3 regions of the Secundilactobacillus malefermentans genome follow, and region 2 is predicted to be linked to each of the others. Evidence: predicted binding sites of a transcription regulator. Region 2 holds the regulator's gene; each other region holds the start of a gene.

Region 1 (4,762 bases), 470 kb from region 2:
ATTTTGCACAAAATCTATTGAGGCATCAAGTTGAGTCGCAACAGCATGAAATGAGTGAAGCTTCGTATCTAATGCAGGTTGCATTGGTTGGGTCCTGATAATTGTCCAATTACTTGTTAGCCATTGCGGACCACCAAGGTTATACCAAGTAGTGCCATCAACTTTGACAATTTCTCGAAAGACTCGCCAAATTGAATTTTTCGGGAAAGTGTAGGTTTGTTGGTCTCCATCAGGTTCATTAAAAATTGTTTTTTGTTTATTGAGTTTGATATAAATACCAACTTCTTGAACAGTTTGCCAATCTTGCTGACGATAAAACGCGAATACTGCTTGAACTTGTTGGTTAAAGGCGCCAATCATTTGTCCCTGAACGCGAATTAGTTTATAGTGATTAATTTTTGTTGGTTCAATACTGAATGGCTCATTTAGAAGTCCTTCATGGTAATCAGGAGGGGCCAAAAGATTATTCGTGTCATAGTCTATTGCGTAACTAATGACAGGCTTACCATGTTGTTTGCTAAACCGTAGGGTCATGATGGCATATTCGGATGGAAAATTGGCCGTATAGCCGTCAATTCCGGTCATTGAATAGTTGTCGATCTGTTGGACTTGAAAGTTAATTGGATTACCAATCTGACCGCCAATAACTTGGGGCTGAAGAAGCATTTTATGACGTTCATCAAGATACAGAATGACGAGCAATGAATCTGGTCTTTCATGGGTTTCTAGAACTGAATTTACCGATTCTTCTGTAGAATTATCTGAATTTTTCGGTCGATTTATTTTGGAAGTGGTCGTTGGAGCAGGTGAGCTCACTCTGTTCTTGATAATTGGATGATGTTTCGGTCTATGTTTGGATTGATAGCTGTGTGATTTATTTTGATTAGGTGTCAGGATACTCTTAATCCAGTTCCATAATGGCAACAAGCTCACCTCCGTTCTATCTTTTGTAATAGTCACAGTATACCGCATTTACGGGGGGTTCGTGAAGATAACAAAAACCCCAAGTCAATTTGACTTGGGGTTTTGTCTTATTCTTCAGTAGTTGTTGCCGTCTCGATGATAATGTCACCATTACTCATTTTGGCGGTAAGGTTCTTCGTGTCCGAATGATCAAGATAGTAATCTGCAATTCGATCTTCAATCTGTTCCTGAATGACACGTCGGAGTGGACGGGCACCCATAGAAGGATCATAGCCTAATTCAACTAATTTTTCCTCCACTGGGGTGGTTACATGAACGTGGATATCTTGTTGTGCAAGCATTCCGTTCACGTTATTAATCATCAAATCAACAATCTTCATCAAGTTTTCTTTGCTGAGAGAGTTAAATTCAATAATATCGTCAAACCGGTTTAAAAATTCAGGCTTAAAGTAGTTGGTTAGTTGATTCAAAACAGAATGAGTTTTTCCGGTTGATGCAGCACCAAAACCAACGTTAGCTTCAGCGTCACCAGATCCGGCATTTGACGTCATGATGATTATCGTATCCTTGAAGGAAACGGTACGACCTTGTGAATCAGTCAATCGACCATCATCCAGAATTTGTAGGAACATGTGCATAACGTCTGGATGAGCCTTTTCAACTTCGTCAAGAAGTACCAAACTATAAGGATGACGCCGAACCTGTTCCGTTAATTGACCAGCTTCTTCGTATCCAACATAGCCAGGTGGGGACCCGATTAATTTAGAAATTGAATGGGGTTCCATGTATTCAGACATGTCAAAACGAATCATTGAATCTTCCGAGCCAAACAATTCATTTGCTAACTGTTTAGCAAGCTCGGTTTTTCCAACACCGGTAGGACCGACAAACAGGAATGAACCAATTGGACGGCCAGTCCCGTTTAGCCCAATTCGGTTTCTACGAATGGCCCGAGCAACTTTATCTACCGCTTCATTTTGACCAATGACGTGAGATTCCAAATCAGAGCTGAGATCTTTCAACTGTTGTTGTTCTTTAGATTGCAATTCGCCAACTGGAATATCCGTTTTCTCTTCAACAATCTTCTGCATATCTTCTTCAGTAACCTTAGGAACGCCACCAGCAGACTCAGTTGATTGACTATCCTTCGCTTTTTCAAGTTTCGTGACTTGATCACGATAATAAGCTGCTTTTTCATAATCTTCCTGCTTTAAGGCGTTTTGCTTTTGAGCTTCGGCATCCTTAACCTTTTGCTCAATATCCTTGGGATCAACCACATTAATCGTTAGGTTCTTTTTTGAACCGGACTCGTCAAGTAGGTCAATTGCCTTATCAGGTAAGAATCGATCTTGAATATAGCGGTCGGAAAGTTTGACTGCTGCTTCAATTGATTCATCAGTGTAATGAACATGGTGATAATCTTCATACTTCTTTTGAATACCCTTTAAAATTTTGATAGCTTCTTCGGGGGAAGGTTCATCAACTGTAACTGGCTGCAGCCGTCTAGCAAGTGCTTGATCTTTTTCAATATCTCTGTATTCATTTAAAGTTGTTGCACCAACTAGTTGGAATTCGCCGCGGGCAAGGGCGGGTTTCAAAACGTTACCTGCATCCATGCCGCCCTCAGCATTTCCAGCTCCGACAATTTCGTGAATTTCATCAATGAAGAGAATGACGTCAGAATTTTCTTGGACTTCCTTCATTAACTGTTGCATTCGCTGCTCAAACTGACCTCGAATTCCGGTTCCTTGAACAAGCGAAACAACATCTAAGCGAATAATTTGTTTGTTAATTAGTTTTTGTGGAACGGCGCCTTCAACGATTTTTTCCGCGAGGCCTTCAACAACCGCTGTTTTACCAACACCGGCTTCACCGATGAGAACGGGATTGTTTTTGGTTCTACGATTTAAAATTTCAATGACCCGACTAATTTCCTTATCTCGACCAATGACAGGATCAATTTTTCCATTTTTAGCCATTTCAGTTAAATTCGTTCCAAATTGACCAAGTAGGGTACCACCGTTTTGACCGCCGTTTCCTCGACTGGCTTGGGTAGGCGGAACCTGTTGCTGAAAATTAGATTGGTTGGAATTTGGTTGAGATCCGCCTTGCATTGCGCGGAAGATATCGTCTAAGTTACCGAATCCAAATGGATCTTGTGCCATTTGACTACCTCCATTTTCAATATTTCCTTGTTGGTTTTTAAGAAGCTGATAACAGTTCTGACATAAATCGACCTGTTGCCTTTGACCATTCACATTAACAAATAGATGAATGGTTGCTTCACGTTCGTGACAGTTCTGACAGAGCATTTTTAAGCTCCTTTCTGGTTCACACCAAAAGTAGGATTGAAGGTCTTGAAAAAGTTTGACCTTCTTTGACCTTTATTTTTATTATACCCGTTTCGAGTTAGAGTGCAACTTTTAGAACTCAATAAGTTAGCCCGTTAATCGGAACTTTTTGGAACTAGCAGTCAAACACAAGCACTGCTAATTACGTTTAGTTTTACTTCAATCTGTCCCATAATGCAACTATTTAATCTTCAGATGAGTTTTCTACTATAAATAGGGTAAAATAGCCTTGTGGTAATAAGTCAAGAAGGTGATAAGCCTGAAAGCCCGTAAAATTTGTTAATTTAGAGCATATCTACCCCAGCCCGCTGAAAGTAAGAATTTCACCGAGCTACGCTCGTTTCCGTTATCGTCATTTATTCAGCTATACCAGTTTCTGGTGGTACGTAAAGTTGATTATTTCGAATTAGAACGTCTACTAATCTAACCAACTTACGTGCTGTTAAAACGGCAGCTCGTTTGTGACGATACTTAGGAACCTCTTTATATTTTTTTTGATAGTAACGTTGGAATGTTGGATCGTAACGTCTTACTGAGTTGGCAGCTTCAACTAAGTAGTAACGTAGATATTGGTTACCCTTACGGGTACGAGGAGTGGATTGCCGGATACTAGTTCCTGATTCATGTGGCATCCAAGCTAAGCCAGCATATTTAGCAATGTGACTTTCATTTGGAAAACGAGTTATTTGACCAATTTCGGATACAATACCCGCCGCAAATACGGCACCGATTCCAGGAATACTAGTGAGACATTTGATTTCGGTAATTTGCACTGAAAGTTGTTGAATTGATTTATCGAGCTTTGTAATTTGTGCTTGAAGTGTACGAATAATTTCAGCATAAACCGCCAGAATTGAATCTACTGATTCAGTAACTGCTTTAGATAGTCGATAGGAAGACCGAACGGCCTTCTTAATGGCTTTAGCTACTTCTTCTGGATTACCAAATTTACCATGACCTAGCTGTTGTAATTTAACAGCTAACTGATCTAGTGGCATTGCAGCAGCTTCATCTAGACTTAGTTCTTCATCAGTAATTAAAGACATCATCGTCGAACCAAAAACAGATGTGGGTAGTGTTTGATCTAAGGTATTGCAGCGATAGTAGAGATTATTTAAAAATTGATTTTTAGCATCTACTAGTTGATGAATAAGATGATACCGTTCCCTGGTTAAGCGTTGTAATGCCATATATTTTTCCTGACGCACAACTGATGTTCCCAATGGTTTCACACGAATTAATTCGGCTAACTGTTTTGCATCTACCTCGTCGGTTTTACCATCATCAAACAATTCACTAAAATGATGAGAAGTGTAAGGATTAATGGTAATAACCTCGAGCTGATTTTTTTGTAACTCTTGGTCTTCAGACAGAAACGTAGTTGGATGAAAATTATAGACAGAAGTTGCCTCCATACCAACGATTACCTTTTGGTAATCCGATAATTTGGTTTCTGCAAGAATAGCTTGTTTGATTTGAGAAGCACC
Region 2 (4,762 bases):
ACTGCGGGGGCAGATTGACTTGCCAAATCATGAAGATGCCTAGCTAGAGCGAATGCACGCTTCTCACTCATGTTTTTTGGTGTAGCCTTTAAAATGAATTGGGCTAACGCTGGTAATTCGATTGCTAATACAAGGCTGGCATGTGGAAATTGTTGCACGACGTGCCAATACAATGCACCATCGGTCGTGCTTATAAATTGTTCCACCTCTGGGAAAGTAAGCTGCAACTTTTGATGTAATCGATTTTTAGCTCGTACAATATCTTCGTTGAATTCTTGATAGGTTCGCTCCAAGTCGTGAAGCTCGCCATACACAGCTTTTTCCTTAAAGGTCGACTGATAATGATGTTGTGCCATTGCCATTGCTAATGAAACGGCATCTAACCGATCATTTTTATTATGCCTAAACCCATCCATGTCTTTTTTTGCTGCTAATGGGTTAATTTCCGTATAATTCCAATTTTCCCTTTGAAGAAAGGACCGTATACTTCGGGAATAGATGCCAGAAGATTCAAAAATTACCTTCGGCGATCTAAAACTGTTAAGCGCATCATCAAGTATTTTGTAACCTGGTCGGTTATTGGTTATTTTAAATTCTTTAAACGTCCTGCCATCAATCAAAATGGCTACGTTTGAACTATGTTTACTGACATCAATACCAAATATGATTTCCATATCAAGCATCATCAAACACCACCTACATAAAAGTTGTATTCATCGATTCACTCATCTCAATTTTCAATACACGACTTTAATAGCCAACAGACTTCGAGCGAGCTCATTGGTGAACCGGATGAAGTTGCCGTTTTTTGTTACGACGTCACCGTAAGGTGCGCCAAAAAGCAATTCGACATGTCAACTTCATTTCCACTTTAACAGAATATAAAAGTGGTGAATCATAATTCCGTCGAATTATGATTCACCACTAATGTTAGTCAGTTTTTGAGTCAAATTTTAAATTTGATATGATATAATTAAACGATTATCGTATCTACTAATTAAGGAATGAAATCTATGAACGGAATAATCCCACTTTATAAAGAACGTGGCATGACAAGTCATGACTGTGTCAATCAATTAAGAAGAATTCTACACACCAAAAAAATTGGGCATTCAGGCACACTTGATCCAAATGTAGATGGCGTTTTACCAATTTGTGTGGGTAGTGCGACAAAAGTGGTCGACTACTTGATGACCTTTGGAAAAACATACAGAGGCACGATTACCTTGGGATTTTCGACGACAACGGAAGACCTAGATGGAGATGTTGTTGAAGAAAGAAAATTACCGGAGCCGTTTAATGATGATCAATTAGCATCTGCTATGGCGATGCTGACTGGCGAAATTATTCAAATTCCGCCGATGTATTCTGCGGTAAAAGTTGATGGTAGAAAACTTTATCAATATGCACGTGCTGGCAAAGAGGTTAAGCGACCAGAACGAAAAATTATGATTTATGCCTTTACGCAATTAGGAACGACTAAGTTTGATAAGGAAACTGGGCATCAAGAAGTTCATTTTGAGGTGCGATGTTCAAAAGGAACCTACATTAGAACCTTGGCAGTTGATCTAGGCAAACAACTTGGAGTTCCAGCAGTTATGTCGGATTTAAGCAGAATTTCAAGTGGTGGTTTTGACGTTAAAGAAACGGTAACCCTAGATGAAATAAAGGATGCGGTTGACGAAGAGAACACCGACTATTCATGGCTGTATCCGATTAAGCGCGCACTTGCTAAATATCCCGAAGTGCCACTAACTGATGAGCTCTGGGACGCTGTTAAGCATGGTGTCTGGCTGTATTCTGAAGAAATAGACACGACGGAACCAGTTGTTGCTTTGAGCTTTAATGGGGAAATAAAATGTTTGTATCAATTGATGGAAAATAAAACACAATATAAGCCACTTAAAATGTTTAGTACACAATAAACAATATTACTTGGTAGGAGGCAGTTGACTTGAAAGTCATTAACATTCATCACCCGCTAAATTTAAATTTAATTGATGAAGGTCCAGTTGTTTTGGCAATGGGCTTTTTTGATGGGGTCCATAAAGGACATCAGGAAGTTATTAAAGCTGCTAAGAAAGAAGCAGATAAATTAGGCGTCAAATTGGCGGTTTTAACCTACGACCATCATCCAGAGGTTGTTTACAGACGACTAATGCCTGAGGACACAAAATATATTACGCCTCAAGAACGGCGGCTCGCTTTGCTAGAAGAATTTGGCGTCAATTTAGTCTATTTGGTTAACTTTACTGGAAGTTTCTCAGCACTTTCACCTCAACAGTTTGTGGATCAGTATATTTGTGCCTTGCATCCGACGACTGTCGTTGCTGGATTTGATCATACTTATGGTGCAAAGGATTCCGATGCAGACATGGCTCACTTGGCTGAATATGCTCAGAACCGATTTAAGGTCATCACGGTTGGTGAAAGAGAACAAACTGGGGACAAGGTCAGTTCAAGCCGAATCAGGGATGCTTTAGATGAAGGTGACTTAGCCAAAGTAAATCTTCTACTAGGCTATACGTTCCAGACAAAGGGCGTTGTCGTTCACGGATTTGCTAGGGGGAGAACGATTGGATTTCCGACAATCAATATCAATCACCCCGAGGATCAGTGGCTTCCTGGAATTGGTATTTATACAACGAGGGTTAAGGTTGGGGACAAATGGGTTAATGGAATGGCGTCAATTGGTAGAAATGTGACCTTTGGAGAAGGCCGTCCAGTGACCGTCGAAATTTACCTACTAGATTTCACAGGTAACCTATACGGTGAAAACGTGGCAATTGAATGGTTCACGAGGCTCAGAGGAGAAGTTAAGTTTTCTGGTGCAGATGCACTTGTCACTCAACTTAATGCAGATGAAGAAAAAACACGGGAATTTTTTAAAAATTAGCACTCAATAATAGAGATTGCCAAAAAAGTCATGTATATTCTTGACTTTCTATTTCGCGTTTGCTACATTGTATATGTGTCTTAGCACTTATGTTAATCGAGTGCTAAAAGAGGTGATATCATGTTAACGGATAGACAAGAAATGATTTTGAGGGCGATTGTTAGAGATTATACCAACAACGGTGTTCCAGTTGGATCGAAAGCACTGGTTGAACAATTACCAGTACACATCAGTTCAGCAACAATTCGAAATGAAATGGCAGTTTTAGAATCAGTCGATTTAATTCGAAAAACGCATTCATCGTCTGGAAGAATTCCTTCGATGAGAGGCTATCGATATTATGTCGACCATTTGGTTAGACCAGACGTTGTAAAAGATAACGATGTTGATTTGATTAAAACGTCGCTGGGTGGTGACTTTCAGAAGATTGATGAAATTGTGGCACAATCGGCGACAATTTTATCTGATCTTACATCTTACACAACGTTTACGTTAAAACCAGAGTTAAAGAATAGTCGACTTAGCGGTTTTCGATTAGTACCATTAGGGAATCGACAGGTCATGGCAATTCTAGTGACTGACAATGGGGATGTTGAGAACCAGACGTTCAGTGTGACTCATAATGTAACAAGTGAGCAACTTGAAGCGGTCGTTAGAATTATTAATGATCAACTGGTTGGGCTTCCTTTGGAAGATGTGGTTGAAAAGTTAAAGCTTCAGATTCCAGCGGAGGTAACCCGTTATATGCAAAAACCAGAGGGATTTCTTAGAATCTTTGGGGATGTTTTAACTCGTGCTTCTCAGGAACGCTTTTATGTTGGTGGTCGAATGAATGTGCTCGATTTTTCTGAGCAGACTGACATCGACACTTTAAGATCAATCTATTCATTAATGGATCATACAGATGATATTGCTGAAGTTTTGGGTGAGCCGTCTAACCAAATTCAAGTTAAAATTGGCGATGAAATTTCCAATAGCGACTTGCTTAAAAACTACAGTTTAATCACGGCAACGTATGATGTTGATGCACATGGTAAAGGAATCATCGCACTATTGGGGCCAACTAGAATGCCTTATTCAAAAATGATTGGTCTAATAGGTGCATTTAGAAACGAGTTAGCAAGCAAATTAATTGAATATTATCGTCATTTTGACGAATAAGAGGAGGTTATTGTGTGGCTGCAGAAGATAAAAAATCTGAAGAAGAGTTAAAAGACCAAGAAGTACCAAAAGATGAAATAACGGATACTTCTGGTGAAAAAGAAGCAACGACTGTAGATGACCAAAATACGGTTGAAGAAAAAGAAGAATCAAAGATTACAGAGTTAGAAGATAAGGTTTCTGGTCTTGAGGACCGATATCTTCGAGCTGAAGCAGAAATTAAAAATATCCAAGCGCGTAATGCAAAAGAACGTGCTGCCTTACTCAAATATGATGGACAGCAGCTTGCTCATGATCTGTTACCAGTTGTTGATAACATTGAGCGTGCCTTGGATAGTAAGGTGGATGATGACCAAAATCAGGCCCTTAAAAAGGGAATTGAACTTGTTCTTCAACACTTAAATGAGGCATTAACTAAGAATGGGATTGAAGAGATTGAGGCAACTGGCGTTAAGTTCGATCCTCAATTACATCAAGCTGTTCAGACAGTTCCGGCTACGGACGAAGTTCCCGCAGACCACGTTGCACAGGTTTTACAAAAGGGCTATAAATTGAAGGACCGAGTATTGAGACCAGCAATGGTTGCTGTGGCACAATAAATAAAAAATTATGAAGAGGGTAAATGAACAATGGCAAGTAATAAAATTATTGGAATTGATTTAGGAACAACTAACTCAGCAGTTGCTGTTTTGGAAGGAAACGAAC
Region 3 (4,762 bases), 750 kb from region 2:
AACAGTGGCAGTTCCGAAACACTGTACAATTTCAAACACCAGCCGCAAAGAATGCCTAGAGAAGCTCGGTGAACCGGTCTCTTTGAAGCACATTGCCAATGAAGTATCGGCATCAGATTCATTTGTGGGCCGCCAGTTAATGCGCGCTGAACGAGACTTTCAAACCAATTGGCACTATTTACCAGAGATCATCTTAATGGATGAGGTGAAGAGTACCAAGAGCGCTACTGGTGCCATGAGCTTTGAGTTCATGAATGGCGAAACCCATGAATTAATCGACTTACTCCCTTATCGAACCATCAATAAACTAGAGAAGTATTTTTACCGCTTCGATCAAGCTGCCCGAGAAAACGTCAAAATTATTGTGACTGATATGAATTATACCTACCCCAAGCTTGTGCAGACCGTGTTCCCCAATGCCATGGTGGTCATGGACAAGTTTCATATTATCAACGCCCTAAATCGGGCGTTTAACAAAACCAGAATCAAGGTGATGAAGAAGTTTACCCCGTCTTCTCGCGAATTTCACGCCCTTAAGCGCTACTGGAAGCTGTTGTTAGTACCAACTGAACAGCTTAACTTTGAACAATTCAAAAAGTGGACTAATTTTCCTTACTGGATGGCTGCCACCGATGTTGTCCATCAGCTGTTATCGTTGGATTCAGAACTAGAACAAACTTATCAAGTCTTAAACAGCGTCCGGTCAGCTGTCCAACATCAAGATTGGCATAACTACAATGCGGCATTTTGGAATAACAAAACGTATTCTGAAGAAATGAAGAACACGATTAAAACACTTGAAAGCCATCATGATGAGATTCGTAACACCTTTACCACACACTATTCAAATGGTCCTTTGGAAGGTTCTAATAATAAAATCAAGGCGATCAAACGAGCCAGTTTTGGCTATCGCAGCTTCTGGAGGTTTAGAACTCGAGTACTATACGTTTTCAAAATCAAAACAAAAAGAGCCCTAATCACGAAGTGATTAGAACTCGAAATATGGATTCACCAACAACAGTTGACGAAGAGCCGGAAAATTTAACGTTTGCAAAAATCAGTGCTATGTTTGAGATGGAGTTAAATTAATAAGGAGATCTTAGACATGGCAACAAAAGAAGCTGTAAAGAAAGAAGAAGTCACTTTTAAGTATGATGATGCGGATGTTGAAAAGGGTGCCAAGATAATTGACGACCGTGGCTACATCACGAAAAAAGACTTTCCAAAGATGGATAATGCACTTTGGTCAGCTGGTTTTGAAAAGAAGATTGACGAGTACTTGTTAAACAAGGACGAGAGCCACTACATGTACTTTGAGAAGTTCGATTTTGCAGGTGGCACTATCGAAAATATCATCTTCGACATGGATAAGATTAAAACCCGTACCGCAGCGTTGAACCAATTGGGTGAGACACTGGATTTGAAAGTATTTTAAAATAAAAATTGAAAGTAAGTTAAAAGAGTAAAAAAAAGGGCCGGGACAAAACAAATGTTTTGTCCCGGTCCCTTTACTATTTCCGAATATTCTTGCTTAGTCGGGTTCCAAAAGGCTGCTTTCTCCGCCTAGCTACGATCAACAAACAATCCCAAGTGCAGGATTATTCGTTAATCTAGGCTGCGACTTGGACTGTCGTATTTCGACATAGTCCAATCGACATCGTAGCGAAGCGTAGTATGCTCAAAAGCAAACCGCCTTTTGTCTCACCCTCATTTTTTGCTTATTAACCATCCTCAGCATCTTCTTTTGAATCAATCAGCTGAATCTGAAATGTTTGACCATTTGCCTCAAAGGTTTCTGAAATCAAACTGTCCTTTTTAAATGGAACAATAATTCGGTCATAAATTTCATCGTCTTTATCTAGTAATTCCAAATGAATGCCGTACTGAATTTGGTAGAACGGACTAACGGCAACGTCATACTTAAAACTCGTGCCATCACGGTAACGGTAGGTTAGTAATTGATCTAGGATTAAGGGTAATTTTACGAGATGCACCATTAGTTCGGACTCCTTTCAACTTTACTATTGCCATTATAGCAGGTATTTTTGGATTACTTTTAGCACTCTTATATTTAGAGTGCTAAATTCTTGCATATCTGATCAATACTGACTAATATAGAAAATGTAAAGAGATAAAAGAAATTGAAAGGGGTTTTTATTTATGGCTAACAGTTTAATGAACAAAGATTTCGGAATGTTTGATCCAATGGATATTTTCAGTGACTTTGATCATGGGTTCATGAAGGAATCCCAAATGAAGACAGATGTTCGCGAAACCGACAAGACTTATGAGGTTGCATCCGAGTTACCTGGCTTCAAGAAGGAAGACATTCACTTGGATTACCGTGATAATACCTTGAGAATTAGCGCGGTTCACAATTTGCAAAAGGATGAAAAGGACAAGAAGGGGCAGTTGCTTCGTCAAGAACGATCATCGAGTAACGTTGTGCGTTCCTTCTATCTTCCTGGCGTTGATAAAGACAATGTTTCCGCAAAGTATGATGGTGGAATTTTGACGATTTCCTTGCCAAAGGTAGATGGGCAAGTGGAAGATGATCACCATATTGAAATTAACTAGTAAGTGACAAAGAGCTGATCTGCAGATGCAGACCAGCTCTTTTTTGTTAATATTGCTTTCCTAATTCATAAACTAGTTCAGGTTCATTTCCCGTTCGTTGGTTCTTATTCAAGAGGTCAATCATCGTCATTTCGTCTTCAGTCAATTCAAAATCAAAGATGTCGATGTTTTCTTTAATTCGTTCTGGGGTCTTTGACTTCGGAATGACGGCGACACCTTGTTGAATTTCCCAACGAAGAATGACTTGGGCAACGGACTTGCTGTGGTGGGCCGCAATTTTAGCAATCATTGGGTTGTCGAGAACGGCACCACGGCCAAGCGGGCTCCACGCCTGCGTTGCAATTTTTTCTTGTTCATCAAATTTGACGAGTGGTTTGTTTGTCAAATAGGGATGCAGTTCAACTTGGTTAACCGCTGGCATTTCCTCAGCTTTGGTGGCCAATAGTTGCAAATGAACTTGCTGGTAGTTGGAAACTCCGATGGACTTGACTTTGCCATCTTTTTTCAACTGTTCCAGTGCTCGCCAAGTATCGAAAAATTGGGTCTGGATTGGCCAGTGAACCAGCAGTAAATCGAGGTGGTCAGTCTGTAGCCGTTTGAGCGAATCGTCAATACTGGCAATGGTTAAATCGTAGCCTTGGCTATATTCTGCAACCTTTGATGTGATAAAAATTTCATCGCGGGGAATCTGCAGATTAATGAATGATTGGCCTAAAAGGTCCTCATTTCGGTAAAGTTGAGCGGTATCAAATAGGCGATAACCAGCGTCGTACGCCGTTTTAATGGATTGATCCATTGTTTCTTGGTCAGTAAGAAGGTAAGTTCCGAAGCCAACGAGCGGCATCTTATTACCATCTTTTAGGGTGAGCGTCTTTTCAATTTCTGACATTATGCTTCCTCCAATAGTTGAATAGCACTATTATAACATTGAAAGCGCATTAACTAAGTTCCAAATTTTTGGTAAAACTAGGCGGAAATGGTGCGAAAACTTGTGATTATTGAGTACAATAATGGTAAAAGTAAACCGAGGTGACCTAGATGACCGAAGCAAAAAGCTTATCCTTAACCAATTTAGATCAAGGATTAACCGCAGATGAAGTTCAGCGGGCGGTTCAATCTGGTCAAAAAAATGCGCCAACCAAGCCCCTGACAAAATCGATTCAACAAATTGTCAGCGGAAACTTTTTGACGTTATTCAATTTGATTAACATTGTGTTGGGGGTTCTGATTGCATATACCGGCAGTTATAAGAACCTGTTGTTTTTGGGAATCGCCATTGTCAACACGGCGATTGGAACCTTCCAGGAAATCAGATCCAAGCGCCAAATTGATAAGATGACGATTCTGTCCGAAGGCAAAGTGAAGGTGCGACGAAACGGAGAAATAGTTGAGTTGCGGCGAGAAGAACTTGTTTTAGGCGATTTGCTGATTGTTGCGCGAGGTGATCAAATACCGCTTGACGGAATCGTTCGCACAACGAAGGGAATTGAACTCGACGAATCCCTCATTACTGGTGAACCTAATGCCATCAGTAAGCAAACTGGCGATCAAATGACATCTGGCAGCTTCATTGTTAGTGGGCAGGCGGTCGTTCAAGTAACGGCGATTGGTGAGAAAAGTTATGTTCATCAAATTACCGCGGCTGTCCAAACTGAAAAACCGCATGATAACAGCGTGTTACTCACCATCATCAACCGAATCATTAAAATATTGACCATTGTGATTATTCCCCTAGGCGTTATTTTATTTATATCAAAACAAATGCATGGCAGCTCGTTTAACCAGGCAATTTTGGGGACGTCTGCCGCAATGATTGGGATGATTCCAGAAGGATTGGTATTGTTGACCTCCGTTGCGTTAGCGGTCTCTGCAAGAAAGCTGGCCAACCGCAACGTGCTGGTGCGAGAATTGCCCGCTATCGAAAATTTGGCACGGGTGGATACGCTTTGTTTAGACAAAACGGGAACCATTACGAGTGGTAATTTAATTGTGGATCACATCATTCCTTTGGGAAGCGCTCATTCAGATACGGAAATTAAGACAATCATGGGCAGTTTTATTAATGGAATCGATGACCATAACGAGACGGCTGAGGCACTTAAAAGAGTCCTACCAGGAAAAACGGGCCAAATTCAAACCGTTATTCCATTTTCTTCTGACCGGAAATGGAGTGGGGCCGCGGTCA

The links. The regulator HrcA, encoded in region 2, represses chaperone genes, less so after heat shock. The targets are predictions, from matches to a motif close to TTAGCACTCNNNNNNNNNGAGTGCTAA.
Region 1: a site for HrcA is predicted at 3,391-3,417, ahead of FGL90_RS01340 (ATP-dependent Clp protease ATP-binding subunit). Genes of this name have one in related genera too.
Region 3: a site for HrcA is predicted at 2,057-2,083, ahead of FGL90_RS05085 (Hsp20/alpha crystallin family protein). Genes of this name have one in related genera too.

Annotation. Positions count from the first base shown of each region.
Region 1 covers NZ_CP042371.1:256,182-260,943, reverse strand. Annotated here, with positions in the region: gene FGL90_RS01345 (MucBP domain-containing protein) at 1-924, opposite strand, end outside; gene FGL90_RS01340 (ATP-dependent Clp protease ATP-binding subunit) at 1,032-3,236, opposite strand; gene FGL90_RS01335 (IS110 family RNA-guided transposase) at 3,632-4,762, opposite strand, start outside.
Region 2 covers NZ_CP042371.1:1,812,981-1,817,742, forward strand. Annotated here, with positions in the region: gene FGL90_RS08910 (IS110 family RNA-guided transposase) at 1-686, opposite strand, end outside; gene truB (tRNA pseudouridine(55) synthase TruB) at 1,014-1,925, shown strand; gene ribF (riboflavin biosynthesis protein RibF) at 1,955-2,896, shown strand; gene hrcA (heat-inducible transcriptional repressor HrcA) at 3,017-4,057, shown strand; gene grpE (nucleotide exchange factor GrpE) at 4,072-4,656, shown strand; gene dnaK (molecular chaperone DnaK) at 4,687-4,762, shown strand, end outside.
Region 3 covers NZ_CP042371.1:1,061,981-1,066,742, forward strand. Annotated here, with positions in the region: gene FGL90_RS05070 (ISL3 family transposase) at 1-988, shown strand, start outside; gene FGL90_RS05075 (hypothetical protein) at 1,106-1,435, shown strand; gene FGL90_RS05080 (hypothetical protein) at 1,722-1,997, opposite strand; gene FGL90_RS05085 (Hsp20/alpha crystallin family protein) at 2,161-2,577, shown strand; gene FGL90_RS05090 (aldo/keto reductase) at 2,624-3,466, opposite strand; gene FGL90_RS05095 (HAD-IC family P-type ATPase) at 3,616-4,762, shown strand, end outside.